2 linked regions of the Gloeocapsopsis sp. IPPAS B-1203 genome follow. The protein of the gene in region 1 interacts with the protein of each later gene in a pairwise test. Links are inferred from orthologs where the notes say so. Each region holds a gene or a part of one and is shown in the gene's direction. Other genes may lie near its edges.

What was found. The genes of interacting proteins can lie anywhere in the genome.
Region 2: the proteins of ftsZ (region 1) and CSQ79_RS22395 interact in binary tests that used the Escherichia coli proteins (3 or more experiments, as listed by UniProt). The link is inferred for Gloeocapsopsis sp. IPPAS B-1203 from one-to-one orthologs.

What each region holds. Positions count from the first base shown.
Region 1 is NZ_PEIG01000001.1:288,746-296,930, forward strand. Bases 1,102-3,994 are described here. They hold ftsZ (cell division protein FtsZ), read left to right. Parts: upstream 1,102-1,860; coding sequence 1,861-3,129; downstream 3,130-3,994. Other genes in these bases: gshB (glutathione synthase), read right to left, coding at 3,163-3,994. Outside these bases: CSQ79_RS01400 (cell division protein FtsQ/DivIB), read left to right, coding at 38-847; more of gshB, read right to left, coding at 3,995-4,125; grxC (glutaredoxin 3), read right to left, coding at 4,134-4,394; small ribosomal subunit biogenesis GTPase RsgA, read right to left, coding at 4,615-5,715; CSQ79_RS01425 (sulfurtransferase TusA family protein), read right to left, coding at 5,842-6,099; molecular chaperone DnaJ, read right to left, coding at 6,096-7,226; molecular chaperone DnaK, read right to left, coding at 7,338-8,185. UniProt on the Escherichia coli protein: Essential cell division protein that forms a contractile ring structure (Z ring) at the future cell division site. The regulation of the ring assembly controls the timing and the location of cell division.
Region 2 is NZ_PEIG01000016.1:30,652-37,266, reverse strand. Bases 913-3,907 are described here. They hold CSQ79_RS22395 (rod shape-determining protein), read left to right. Parts: upstream 913-1,905; coding sequence 1,906-2,910; downstream 2,911-3,907. Other genes in these bases: mreC (rod shape-determining protein MreC), read left to right, coding at 3,294-3,907; CSQ79_RS22400 (ABC transporter ATP-binding protein), read left to right, coding at 913-1,656. Outside these bases: more of CSQ79_RS22400, read left to right, coding at 1-912; more of mreC, read left to right, coding at 3,908-4,097; rod shape-determining protein MreD, read left to right, coding at 4,147-4,710; CSQ79_RS22375 (hypothetical protein), read left to right, coding at 6,002-6,589; CSQ79_RS22370 (hypothetical protein), read right to left, coding at 6,597-6,615. UniProt on the Escherichia coli protein: Forms membrane-associated dynamic filaments that are essential for cell shape determination. Acts by regulating cell wall synthesis and cell elongation, and thus cell shape.

The sequences.
Region 1 (8,185 bases):
AGTTACTTTTTTGTAAAACATCTGCTATTAGATTAGGATGACCAGCATAGAATCAGTTTCACGCTCAGACTTAGAGCAAAGACGAAAAAAGTTGCGGACTCACAGACGCCTCAAAATGTTACAAGCTGCATGGCAAACCTTAGCAGTAGGTGGCATGTTGGGTGGTTTAGTTTGGGCAACGACTCAACCTATTTGGGTACTACAAGAGCCTAGCCAAGTCACAATTGAAGGGAACCAACTTCTAGCAACACCCGCAATTAAGTCATTACTACCAGTATCTTATCCGCAGTCGTTGCTGCGGATTCAGCCTGAAGCGATCGCAAACTCTTTAGAGTCTCAACCAACGATTGCTGATGCGACTGTAACACGCGAATTGTTTCCCCCAGGGCTACGAGTGGTCATTACAGAAAGAATTCCTGTGGCGATCGCCTACATTAGACCACCTCAAGCTGTTACAACAGATACGCAAGCTAACATGGGTTTTGTAGATGCCAATGGGATATGGATTCCTTTTCAAACCTATGCTGCTCAATCTACAAATCTAAAACTGCCTCAATTAAAAGTTATTGGTCCCTGGGAACGATATCATTCTTACTGGTCTTCAGTATATCAAAGTGTTAGCCGTAGCCCAGTTAAAATATCTGAGATTGACTGCCAAGATCCAACCAATATTATTCTCAAAACCGAATTAGGTATTGTACATCTTGGTGCATATAGTTCGAGATTAACTCAACAACTACAAGTCCTCGATCAAATGCGGCAATTTCCTCAACAACTAAATTCTAGTCAAATTGCTTACATTGATCTCTCTAATCCGGAAACTCCAGCAGTACAAATGAACCAGTAAAAATAGTTAATCCTGATACGCTATAGGGTTAACTTTGGTGTCATATTGTCAAGAGATCTTCTTTATTTTTTTTTGAACAGTGATGAGTTTTTTTTGATAAAAATCAAAATATCCTTTGCGATTTCTCGCTGAGTACAACTTTCAAGTTTGTATCACTAAATCTTTTGGAAATAGTATATAGCAATTCCCGTAAGAGTTTTGCGATTAACAAAATTGTCAGTACAATTAAAAATTGTTCAAAATAAAATGAAGTAGTTCTATGCCAATGACTAAGATAGCTCAGATGCGTTTATGTATTTTTCAGGTTTATAGGCTGAGAGTATAGTGTAGATGTTCCCTTAGAAAGAAGGCTTACTAATTGGTTAGTTAACAATAAAAAGTGAGCAAAAGTCTTTGTATCAAAGAATGCAAAGCACACATTAACACAAGCAAGAGATGTTTCAAAGATTGACTGATTGCATGACAAGATATTGCTAAAAACCCAATAAAAACATTGCTATCTTAATGCGAATTTAATGAATATAGCTTAAGAAATACATATATTAAGGCGAACGTCGCATCCAAACTGTAGGAGCTACACTTTGTGAAGAATAAACAGTCAAGCGTGAAATCTGTTATTAACTCTATTAATTACGTTCAGCAAAATCAATTGCCAAAACTTAATGTGCTGATGCATGCTCTTAGGCAATCAAGTTTGCTATTTGCTAACAGACCTCATATTATAAAGTCTATTAGGACGACTATCGAGATCAGCACTACGCTTACGCGATCATCTCAACAAAAGCAACTTACTGTGTACGAGCACCAATTAAATCCTTTAAACTTTAAGAAAAACGACACTAATCTATTACCTGATTCACTCTATTTAAGTCAATGCCAGTGGTAATTTCCTAACGTTAGAGTGAAACTTACACTCATACCGAAGAGCAATTGTAGAGTCAAAGAAGGTCAACCTATAGTAGACTCTAAGCCAAATCAGATAAAAAGTTGTTTATATAACCTTGTTCATGCCAATGGTGCTTAACAGTAAAAGAGAGCCAACTGAGAAAAGCTCACAATCTCCAGGACAGTCAGGTTACTCGCTGAGTGTCAACTCTAATAATCCCTTCAACTCTTCCGGAATTCACTTTGGGCAAAATTATGATTCCAAAGGAATGCCTGAGCATGACGACCAAATGGACGGTATTGTACCAGGTCGAGTTGCTAATATCAAAGTTATTGGAGTTGGTGGCGGCGGTGGCAATGCAGTTAACCGCATGATTGCTAGTGAGGTCAGTGGTATTGAATTCTGGTCAATCAATACAGATGCTCAAGCTTTAACAAACACCTCAGCAACTCGTCGGTTGCAAATTGGACAGAAGTTGACACGTGGACTTGGTGCAGGTGGTAATCCGGCGATCGGTCAAAAAGCAGCTGAAGAATCGCGTGAAGAAATTGCTGCGGCTTTAGAAAATGCTGATCTCGTTTTTATCACTGCGGGTATGGGTGGCGGTACAGGTACGGGTGCAGCACCAATCGTTGCAGAAGTTGCCAAAGAATTAGGTGCATTGACAGTAGGAGTCATTACTCGTCCATTTATGTTTGAAGGACGGCGACGCACCTCACAAGCTGAACAAGGTATTGAGGCACTCCAAAGTCGAGTCGATACGCTCATTGTGATCCCCAATGACAAATTGCTATCTGTGATTTCTGAGCAAACACCTGTACAAGAAGCTTTCCGGATAGCTGATGACATCCTGCGTCAAGGTGTGCAAGGAATTTCTGACATTATTACTATTCCAGGATTAGTTAACGTTGACTTTGCAGATGTCCGCGCAATTATGGCAGATGCAGGTTCAGCATTAATGGGTATTGGTATTGGTTCCGGTAAATCTCGTGCCAGAGAAGCAGCAAATACTGCGATTTCCTCTCCTCTTCTCGAATCTTCCATTGAAGGTGCTAAGGGTGTTGTTTTCAATATTACTGGCGGTCATGATTTGACTTTACATGAAGTCAATGCTGCTGCTGAAACAATATATGAAGTAGTAGACCCCAACGCCAACATTATTTTTGGTGCAGTAATTGACGAAAGGCTACAAGGTGAGATCCGAATTACAGTAATTGCTACAGGATTTACTACAGAAGCTGCTGCAGAGCCACTATCTAATGTAAAAGTTATTTCAAAGCCACAACAAGCAGCACCAACCAATTCCTCTCCTCCTGCTATTGAGATAGAAACTGTAGAAAAACCAGGTTTAGATATCCCTGAGTTTCTCCAGAGAAGACGGAATCCTCGCTCTTAGGAAAAAGCGTAGACGATTTATCGACGTCTACGCCTATAGTCTTGCTTCTATCCACCGAATAGCCTGTTCGCCTAAACGAGTACCTTCTAACCGATCAATTTCTCTGATACCCGTTGGACTTGTCACATTAACTTCGGTAAGATAACCACCAATGACATCAATTCCCACAAAATACAAACCATCTTGATGCAGTCTTCTGGCGATATCGGCACACATCTGCTGCTCTCGCTCAGTAATATCGATTTGCGCAACAGTACCACCTGCTGCCATATTATTGCGAAATTCATTACCTGAAGAAAGTCGATTGAGTGCACCAATAGGTTTACCATCCAAAAGAATAATTCTCTTATCTCCTTCTTTGGCAGCCGCTAAGTAAGTCTGCACCATCACTGGGACACTTCCTTGCAAAGTACTTAACTCAACCATTGAGTTAAAATTGCGATCGCCTGCTTCCAAATAGAGAATTCCTTCTCCAGCTTTATTTCCTAAAGGTTTAAGAATGGCTGCGCCTTGTTTTTCAACAAACTCGTAAATTGTTTGTTTATCAGAACTGACGATTGTTTCTGGAATCCATTTGGTAAATTGCAGGGCATACATCTTTTCATTTGCTGCCCTAATTCCTTGGGGATCATTGATAACAAAGGTTTTGGCAGGATCGATATAGTCTAAAATGTACGTAGCATAGAGGTAGGAAGCCGTTACAGGGGGATCGGTACGCATAAAGACCGCATCCATACTGTCTAAGGGCGCAAAAGTGCGATCGCTCAATTCAAACCAAGGAGTTTTTACTACCCATCGTCCTTGTACGAGTTCCACAGGCTTTAGCTCGACTCGTTCCAACATAGCCCAAGCTTTGCCGGCTACGACACTGAGAAGATTCGCTTGAGTTATCCAAACAGAATGACCTAATGCTTGTGCGGCTTCCATCAAGGCTACGCTAGTATCATGTCCTGGATCGAGACGTGTAATAGGATCGATAATAAAGGCAAGTTTCATAGCTTTTTTTACGCTGTTAGCAATTGATCGAGCTTGCCTTGAAGTTCCAATTCGTACAAATCGTCACAGCCACCGATATGATTGTCATTGATGAAAATCTGGGGGACAGAACGTCTATCATGGGCGCGTTTTGCCATGAGCGATCGCGCTGCCTCATCCCCATCAATTACGTATTCTGCGAATTCAACACCTTTTTCTTTGAGTAAAGCCTTGGCACGAATACAAAAAGGGCATCTACTCCAGGTGTAAATTTCAATGTTGGGATTCATAAGCTATTGAGAGAATGACAATAAGAACAAAAAACTACTAAGCAATAATTCTTAAACTTTATTTTAAACTCTGGCTGATGCGGTATGCGAAGAACGGTTGATTGAAAAGGCTTGATTTCAGAATAGAAGAGACGTTATGCAAGTTTCCTCCTCTCTACAAAATATCAATTACGAATGACAAATTCATACAGCTTTCACCTGACTCTCGACCTCTTCTAAACTACTGCAGCTCATCGGCTTCTTGATACAACTCTTGTAATGCTTGATGTTGAGTTCGTCGTGAATGCCGTCGGTATTTCGTTTCTAACTTTGGTTCGTATTGTCTTCTACCGCGCTTCGTTTTCAGCTTCAAACTTGATTCAGGATCGGCTTGTTGATCGATCTGTTCTTGATGTGCGATCGCGTCTTCGAGAAAAGCTAAATAATGCTCGTATCGCTCCCAATCACCTCGCACAGCACAATTTGGCTCATCGCGATGCAAACAATCACTAAATTGACAAGTTTGTTGGGTTAGCCGCTGTCGTGCTTCAGGAAAGAAATTGACTAACTCGTGTGGGTGATAATTCAAATCTGGTTGATTGAAACCAGGAGTATCTGCCAGTAATCCACCATCAGGTAAGGTAAAAAGTTCTACATGGCGCGTTGTATGACGTCCGCGACTAAGCTTACCAGAAACTTCACTGGTACGTAGGTTAACTGTCGGAACCAAAGCATTAATTAAACTTGATTTTCCTACACCTGAAGGTCCAGCCATTGCTGAAATTCGTAGTTTGAGAAGATTTCTAACTTCAGAAATACCATTTCCCTGACGCACACTGACGAACACAGGTTGATAGCCCCACTGTTCTAAGCGATTGTGCCATTGTTGCTGTTGTTCGATTGTCAATAAATCGCTTTTATTCAAACACAAACGAACATCCAATCCTGTAGATTCAGCTTTAACCAAAAAGCGGCTCAGTTGGTAAGGGTCTAGTGGTGGTTCTTCTAAAGCGAAAACCAAAAGAATTTGCTCAGCATTGGCAACTGGCGGACGATCTAATTGAGACTTACGTGGTAAAACACTTGCGATCGCACCTCTACCACCTGCCCAATCTGGTTCAACAATTTCCACGCGATCGCCAACCATAACTTGCTGTCCTAACTTCTTAAGTCGCGCTCGCCGCGTACATAAAAGGAGGGGTGAGGAGCGTAGGGCTTTGCCCTTCTCGGAGAGTGGGGCGAGGAGCGAGGGGTTGAGGCGAACTTGATAGTAGTTAGCTTGAACTGCTAGTACTGTACCCATTAATGGTACATCTGCCGTGCTAGTAGCTTCCTGACTCATGCAATAATCATCAAGCGTCGCCAGAGATATATTCCCGTGAGGGCAAAATTGTACTCCATGTAGAACTTCATTCCTGACATCCGATCTCTGAACCGTAAGTCTGCGCTAAGCGCGTCCTCTGACCCCTTACGCATTTGCATCACCTGGGCGTTGGACTATTAAGGCAAAGTAGCCATTACATTCAGTGATTTGTTCAACTGAATAACCTGCCATCATTAAGCTATCGGGAACCTGCTCAATGGGTTCTCCAGGGTCTAACCAAACTTCTAGTCGCGACCCTGGAGACATTTTTTCCAAGCGCAGTTTTGTCCGCACAAAGTTGAGTGGACAGGGAGTACCACGCAAATCGAGTTGTGCGTGAGGTTGAGATGCCGTTTGATTCATCGCTGGAACAGATTTCCCAAAAATCCTTCTAGACCACCTTTACCTGTGCGATCGCCCTTAATTTTAGCTAATTTTTCTAGTAATTCTCTTTCTTCAGTAGTAATCTTTGTCGGAATGTCGATCAAAATTGTAATGAGATGGTCTCCACGACTTACCGGATTACCTAGACGTGGGACACCATGATTCTCAAGAGTAATTACCGTGTTAGGTTGTGTTCCTGCTGGTACTAACAACTCTTGTGGCCCATCCACGGTGTTTACTTGTATCCGACATCCTAGGATTGCTTGGAGATAGCTAATCTTAATTTCTGATAGGACATTGATGCCTTCGCGTCGAAATTCTGCATCTTCGTTGACAAACAAATAAACGTACAAATCTCCTGGAGGACCATTACGCTGCCCTGCATCGCCTTCGCTAGAGATTCGCAACCGCGTTCCGTTATCAACTCCAGCAGGAATTGTTATTTTCAGCTTCTTTGTAACTTGTCGTACGCCGTTACCTTCACAAGCATCGCACTTTTCTTCAATCATTTGTCCTGTCCCATTACATGTAGGACAAGTCGATACTTGGGTAAAACTGCCAAAAGGTGTACGTGTCACGCGCCGTACTTGACCGGAACCACTACACGTTGAACAAGTGCGCGGTCGAGTTCCAGGCTTCGCACCTGAACCGCTACAAACTTCACATGTTTCTAAGTGCGAAATGCGGATTTCTTTTTCACCACCAAAAACGGCTTCGCGAAACTCTAGCTTGAGATCTAAGCGCAAATCGTCACCGCGTACAGGACCGCTGCGTCGAGATCGCGCTTGTTGCCCTGCACCAGAAAAACCGCTGAAGAAGCTTTCAAACAAATCGGCAAAACCGCCCATGTCACCCATGTCTTGGAATCCTCCGACTCCAACTCCACCAGCGACTCCAGCTTCACCAAAGCGATCGTAACGAGCGCGTGTTTCCGGCTCAGAAAGCACTTCGTAAGCCCGATTGATTTCTTTAAAGCGCTCTTCAGCTCCGGATTCTTTGTTCACGTCAGGGTGATACTTCCGGGCTAATCGCCGGTAGGCGCGCTTGATTTCTTCTTTGTCGGCGTCACGAGAAACACCTAAAATTTCGTAATAGTCGCGGGCCATAAAGCGCTGCTTTGCTCGAGGTTAGTAGTTATACAATTCTTAATTTTAAATTGACAATTAAGTCATTAGTCATTATTCCCATACTACAACTTTAAGAGGAACTGATAGTTGTTACTCAATTGCTTCATAATCAGCTGTGACTGTGTAATCTTCATCAAAATCAAAATTGTATTCTTCTGCAACCGTAGCATTCTCTACGGTACCTGAGTGCGATTCAAGCTTGCTTTCGCTTGGAGTGCCAACTTCTGCTGCTTGAACCGATTGGTTTTGTTCTTCGTCAACATTTTTGTAAACATCTGTACCAATTGACAGCAGGGTTTGTTGGAAGTTATTTAAGATTTGCTTGACTTCTGCTACTGAGGTAGTTTGCTCCCCAAAAACAGAACGTAGCTCTGCGGCTTTTTGACTGACTTCAAGTTTTAGGCGATCGCTGATCAAATGCTCGTTGTCTTTTAGAGTTGATTCGTAAGTGTACAGCAAATCCTCTGCTTGGTTGCGTAGAGCAATCATTTCTACACGCTTTTTGTCTTGCTCAGCGTAGATTTCTGCCTCTTGACGCATTCTTTCTATCTCGGCAGCACTTAAACCACCAGTATTTGTAATACTAATACTTTGCTCGCGCCCCGTACCTTTGTCTTGAGCTAAAACTTTGAGAATGCCATTGACATCAATTTCAAACGATACTTCAATTTGAGGTACTCCCCGAGGAGCGGGAGGAATTCCGGTTAGGAGAAACTTGCCAAGGCTTTTATTATCTTTTGCTAATGGGCGTTCTCCTTGAAGGACGTGAATTTCCACAGACGATTGACCATCAGTTGCAGTAGAAAACACTTGTGATTTACTGGTTGGAATTGTCGTATTCCGCTCAATAACTTTTGTAAAGACTTCTCCTAGCGTCTCAATTCCTAGCGAAAGTGGAGTGACATCGAGTAGCAGAACGTCTTCAACTTCGCCTCCTA
Region 2 (6,615 bases), on another replicon or contig:
AGTGAACTAATAAATTTATTGGAACTGCCACCCGAACGCATGCAACAATATCGTGGCGGAAAAATTGCGATGATTTTTCAAGAACCGATGAGTTCGCTTAACCCAGTCTATACAATCGGGTTTCAGTTAATAGAAGCACTGCGACAACATCAAAATATTTCCCAAAAAGAAGCAACAAGACAAGCGATCGCGCTTTTACAGGAAGTCAAATTATTGCCAAGTGATGATGAGTTACGTCAGCAGTACACAGATACAATGCAAGGTCATCGTCTTGATCAGCGTCAGCGCGAGTTATTTGTTCAACAGCAAAAGCAGGCAATTCTCGATCGCTATCCTCACGAACTTTCTGGCGGTCAATTACAGCGCGTCATGATCGCGATGGCAATTTCTTGCGATCCTGCACTATTAATTGCAGACGAACCAACAACTGCACTGGATGTCACAGTGCAAGCGACAATTTTAGACTTGCTTAGGGAATTGCGCGATCGCCGTCAAATGTCGATGATGTTTATTACTCACGACTTGGGAATTATTGCTGAAATTGCCGATTCAGTTGCTGTCATGTACCAAGGCAAAATTGTAGAGTATGGTTTAGCTGAGCAAATTTTTACACATCCTCAACATCCATACACCAAAGGTTTGCTCGCGTGTCGTCCAACTTTAGACAGGCGATCGCAGTATCTTCTCACAGTCTCTGATTTTATGAGTGTGGGATTAACACGCGCAGGTGACGTCGAAATTCAAGCCAAAGAACCAACACTACCACCACAAATCAGTTCAGAAACCTTAGCGCAACGCTTGACAAATTTAAAACAACAATCACCACTCCTTCAAGTTCAGAATTTGCAAGTGGGCTTTCCCATTCGTGGCGTCTTTGGTCGAACTAAACGCTACTTTCTTGCTGTGAATGGCGTTTCTTTTGTCGTGTACCCTGGCGAGACATTAGGATTAGTAGGTGAGTCGGGTTGTGGTAAAACAACGCTTGGTCGTACTTTATTGCGGCTTGTTGAGCCAATGGGGGGACAAGTTTTCTTTGAAGAACGGGATGTCACAAACCTAAAAGGACGTCCTTTGCAACAACTCCGGCGGGAGATGCAAATTATTTTTCAAAATCCCTTTAGTTCGCTTGATCCGCGCATGAAAATTGGTGATGCGGTCATGGAACCACTCGTGATTCATGCTGCAAGTCAATCATCTCGTCAACGCCGCGATCGCGCTGCTTATTTATTAGATCGGGTCGGTATTGATCCCAAACAAATGAATCGTTATCCGCACCAATTTTCTGGAGGTCAACGGCAACGCATTTGTATTGCTAGAGCACTCGCACTCAATCCCAAGTTTATTATTTGTGATGAGTCGGTGTCATCATTGGATGTCTCGGTACAAGCACAAGTCTTGAATTTGTTGAAAGAATTGCAAGCTGAGTTTAATCTGACCTATATTTTTATTTCGCACGACTTGAGTGTCGTTAAGTTTATGAGCGATCGCATCTTAGTCATGAATCGCGGACAAATCGTTGAACAAGGTGCTGCTGAAGAAATTTATAGCGATCCGAAAGAAACATATACGCGATCGCTGATTGCTGCAATTCCTACAGGCAGTCGCGACCGAATTCAAACACGTCCTGCGTTAGATCGGGTAATAGGTAATGGGTAATTTGCTTATAAATAGTTTTATCAATCACCAGTTACCTAGGCTAGCAGTAAGACTTATTTTCGCCTACTACTTACAATTAAAGATAAAAAAGAATTTATTTCGACTCGACTAGACTGAGAACACTAGACATAATAGAATCCTGCACGATTAGACATCGTAAAGTCGGCTATACAAGAATTTATCTCGCGTTGGGGAGTGAAAGGCGTGGCTTTTTTAGGTTTTTTTAATCGGTTGTCATTATCAAAAGACATGGGTATTGACCTTGGTACTGCCAATACCCTGGTATATGTATCTGGTAAAGGCATTGTCTTACAAGAGCCTTCTGTGATTGCAATTGACAAAAATGGCAAAATGCCTCCAGCAGTGGGTGAAGAAGCTAAACGCATGATGGGTCGTACACCTGGAAATGTGACTGTAACGCGCCCTTTACGCGATGGTGTCATTGCTGATTTTGATACGGCTGAACTGATGCTTAAGCATTTTATTCAACGCGTACATGAAGGTCGCATTGTCTCCCCGCGCATGGTTATTGGGATTCCTACAGGTGTCACAGGTGTAGAACGACGCGCGCTGATGGATGCAGCTACTCAAGCAGGTGCTAGAGATGTGTTTTTGATTGAAGAACCTATAGCGGCTGCAATTGGTGCTGGAATTCCTGTCACGGAGGCGGTTGGTAACATGATTATCGATATTGGTGGAGGAACAACTGAAGTCGCGGTGTTAAGTCTTTTTGGCACAGTTGTGAGTGAATCAGTACGAGTTGCTGGAGATGAACTCAATGAAGCGATCGTGCAGTACATGAAGAAAATCTACAACTTGGTCATTGGCGAACGTACTGCCGAAGAAATTAAAATTCGGATTGGTTCGGCATATCCTATGCGGAATGACGAAGAAAATGTCATGGAGGTACGCGGGTTGCACTTGCTATCGGGTTTACCACGCACTGTGACAATTAAAGAACCCGAAATTCGCGAAAGTATGTCAGAACCATTGTCCACGATTATTGAAGCAGTGAAGCGAACGCTCGAACGAACACCTCCAGAACTTGCTGCTGATATTGTTGATCGTGGAATAGTTCTCGCCGGTGGTGGTGCTTTACTCAAAGGGATAGATACATTAATTAGCCATGAAACAGGTATTGCTACTCATATTGCAGCTGATCCCTTAAGCTGTGTTGTCTTAGGCACAGGTCGCGTTTTAGAAAAATTTAAACAAATGGAACCTGTATTTAGTGCGCGATCGCGTACGATCTAAGTTAACAGGGGTCGGAGATCAGAGGTTAGGGAAATTCCCTGATATGAAGCTTTGGGAAAATCTAATGGCAATATTGGAGGTGCGGATTTTTCTGTGACCCTAACCCCTGATTCCTAACTCCCGACCTTTTCTTTAGCAAAGTCTACACAGTAGCCACTCTTAAAGGATATAACAGAAAGCGTTTCTTCCTATAGCAATGGTCAATATGGTAAAGACATTAGCGGTTAGTTGCTAGTCACCCTCACTCACCATGTTAATTCAGTAATCAAGCGGATTGGATATAACTTTTACCCCTGACTTCTGAACCGTAGGTCTGCGTAAAGCGCGTCCTCTGACCACTGCTATACAACTGAATCACAAGCTAGAAGCTGACTGCAAAAACTATGTATATCATTCGTCGCTGGTGGGAGCGCTATGCTCTAACACTAGTGCTGGTAAGTTTGTCTTTCGGTACTGCCTGGGCAATTCGCCATACTCAGGGAGCAGTTGTTGTTGAAGTTTATCAAGTATTGACACGTCCATTTCAGTCTAGTTCCAATCAAGACATATACCTATACGATGCCAGAGTGCAAGAACTGGAAACACGCATAGTAGAACTAGAAAATAAAAACCAACAGCTTGAAGAGTTGTTGGGATATGTCAATCAGATTAATAACAATGAAAAAGATTCAACGCAGCAGGCAATTACAGTGCCAGTTATTGGTCGCAGTGCAGATCAGTGGTGGCAACAAGTCACTTTAGGACGCGGCAGTCAAGCAGGAATTCAAGTTGGTGATATTGTAACTGCTCCTGGTGGACTAGTTGGTAGAGTTACCAGTGTCTCTCCTCACACAAGCCGTGTATTGCTAATTAGCGATCCGACAAGTCAATTTGGTGTCACAATTAGCCGTAGCCGCTTTATGGGGTTCTTGCGCGGGCAATCTGCAAATTATGCTGTCATGCAGTTTTTTGATAAAGTTCCTGATGTACGTCCAGGAGATGCGATCGCAACATCGCCTTATAGCCAAATTTTTCCCGCAGGTATACCTGTAGGAATTGTCGAATCAATCGACCTCAAAAAAAGTCCAGCTCCAGAAGCGGTAATTGCCCTTTCTGCACCAATGCCTCATCTAGAATGGGTCGTTGTTTCAACGAAGAAGAAACCAGGAATCGAAAATCAGAGACCAAAGCTATCTGCTGACCTTTGAACTCTGACCTGTGACCCCTCCTCATCTGCCACAAGGAGATATCAAAATCTTGAACCGTATTTCTCTAAGGCATTTGTACAAACGTCAGGCGATCAATTGGCTTGTAACTGTTGGTTCAGTTTTGTTGTGCTTACTGCTATCACCAATGCGCTTACCTGGAATGGAATTAGCGGGGATTGCTCCTAATTGGCTATTAATCTGGGTTGTTGCTTGGAGCATTAAGCGTACAGCTGTTCAGGGAGCGATCGCCGGAGTTATTGTTGGTTTACTGCAAGATGGTATGACAGCACCTGTTCCCTCACATGCTCTGAGTTTGGCTTTAGTAGGAATTGTGACAGCTCGCTTACATAAGCAGCGCTATCTTCAGGAAGACTTTATTTCGGTTGCTTTGATTGTCTTTGTGATGGCAGCATTCACTGAAATAATGATCGCAGCTCAATTTAGCATCTGGAGTGCGGCGATCGCAGGAAAATACACTGCGACAGTCAGTCATTTTGGCAAAATCTGGACATACTACCAGCGTGTTGCCTTAGCTTCTGCGATTGTGAGTAGCCTATGGGCACCAGTGGTATACTACCCCCTAAATCGTTGGTGGACAAAAATGAAAGATTGATTGAGAGCATTGCTGATTTTTTATAATATAAGCCCAGAATCCTGAATACTTTCTCGCCCGATTTAATGAAATTACTGCAAGCACTATTCAAGAGGAAAATAACTTACAGGTGAAATCATTCTCCCAAGCAGATTTACAACCAGAGGGAACTGCTATCACCGATTTCGATCGAGTGATGATGCAGCGGTGTTTGCAACTAGCGCGTCGTGCTTTAGGACGCACTGCACCAAATCCGTTGGTCGGTTCTGTGATTGTTCAAGCAGGAGAAGTTGTTGGTGAAGGATTTCATCCAGGTGCAGGTCAACCTCATGCTGAAGTTTTTGCTCTACGAGATGCAGGCGATCGCGCTTGTGGTGCTACTGTATATGTCAATCTAGAGCCTTGCAATCACTATGGCCGTACTCCCCCATGTTCTGAGGCTTTAATTGCAGCAGGAGTGGCAAAAGTGGTGGTTGGAATGGTCGATCCAAACCCGCTTGTGGCTGGAGGTGGAGTTATGCGGTTACGCAATGCTGGGATAGAAGTTGTTGTCGGTGTGGAAGAAGAAGATTGCCGTCAACTCAATGAAGGTTTTGTGCATCGCATTCTCTATCAACGACCGTTTGGTATTTTAAAGTATGCTATGACGCTGGATGGCAAAATTGCAACAAGTAGCGGTCATAGTGCTTGGATTAGTAACCAAAGTGCCCGAAACTTAGTTCATCAGCTCCGAGCAGCGTGTGATGCGGTAATTGTAGGCGGGAATACAGTACGAAAAGATAATCCTCGGTTAACTAGTCGTCAGGCAGAAGCACATAACCCTTTACGAGTTGTGATGAGCCGCACTCTTGATTTACCGACTGAAGCTTATTTATGGCAAACTACAGAATTTCCCACGTTGGTGTTGACGCAAAAAGGCGCAAATCCCGATTTTCAACAGCTACTATGGCAAAAAAATGTTGAGGTGATAGAATTGCCATCACTCACACCAACTCAGGCAATGGCACACTTGTACGAGCGAGGTTTTTCATCAGTATTGTGGGAATGTGGCGGAACATTGGCTGCACAAGCGATCGCTGAAGGCATGGTACAAAAAATCCTGGCGTTCATTGCGCCTAAAATTGTCGGTGGTAGCAACGCACCATACCTATTGGTGACTTGGGCTTGACAAATATGGCTCAAGCACTTGCTCTCGAACGAGTGCGCTGGCAAACTATAGATTCAGACTGCTTGGTTGAAGGTTATTTACCTCAAGAAAAGTAACTTTTTGATGCAGAAATCTTCCCCTTAATTGCAATAATAGACATTCAATATGCTCGAAATTGTACTTTACAGTTTGTTTGTCGGTAGTTTGGGTTTGCAGGCTGTGACACTTGGTGGCTGGATGCACTGGCAACAATATTTAAGAGCTAATCAAGAGGAGGAGGAGGAAATCTTGACGCAGTACGAAACTAGAGAAAATACAATAGTAGAGCCACTGCCAAATGGTGCTACTAAACAACTTAAAGATCCTCGTCTAGTCGGCTGGGAATTTAAAATTGTCCGTGCTAACCGCAACGTATTCCGCAATTCACAAGTTCTGCAAAAGTTGTGTCAAGAAGAAGCTGAATCAGGCTGGATTTTGTTAGAAAAACTTGACGATCGCCGTGTTAGATTTAAGCGACCAATTGCTTTACGGGAAATTATTAAATCAGAATATCTCAAGCACGAACCTTATCGCAGCCATTACGGTTCTTCATGGCAACCGTGGAATTGGGTTGCTGCGATCGCTGTCTTAGTGGCGATGACTTTACCTGCTTATCTGGGTTATGCCTTAGTTTCTCGCACCTTTGCATCTTCGAGTCAAACGGAACCCACACCCGCTACGTTTCCTCCGCTTGAACCGTCATCTGAGCCTTAAGCTTTTGTCAAGAAGGTTGTCGATTT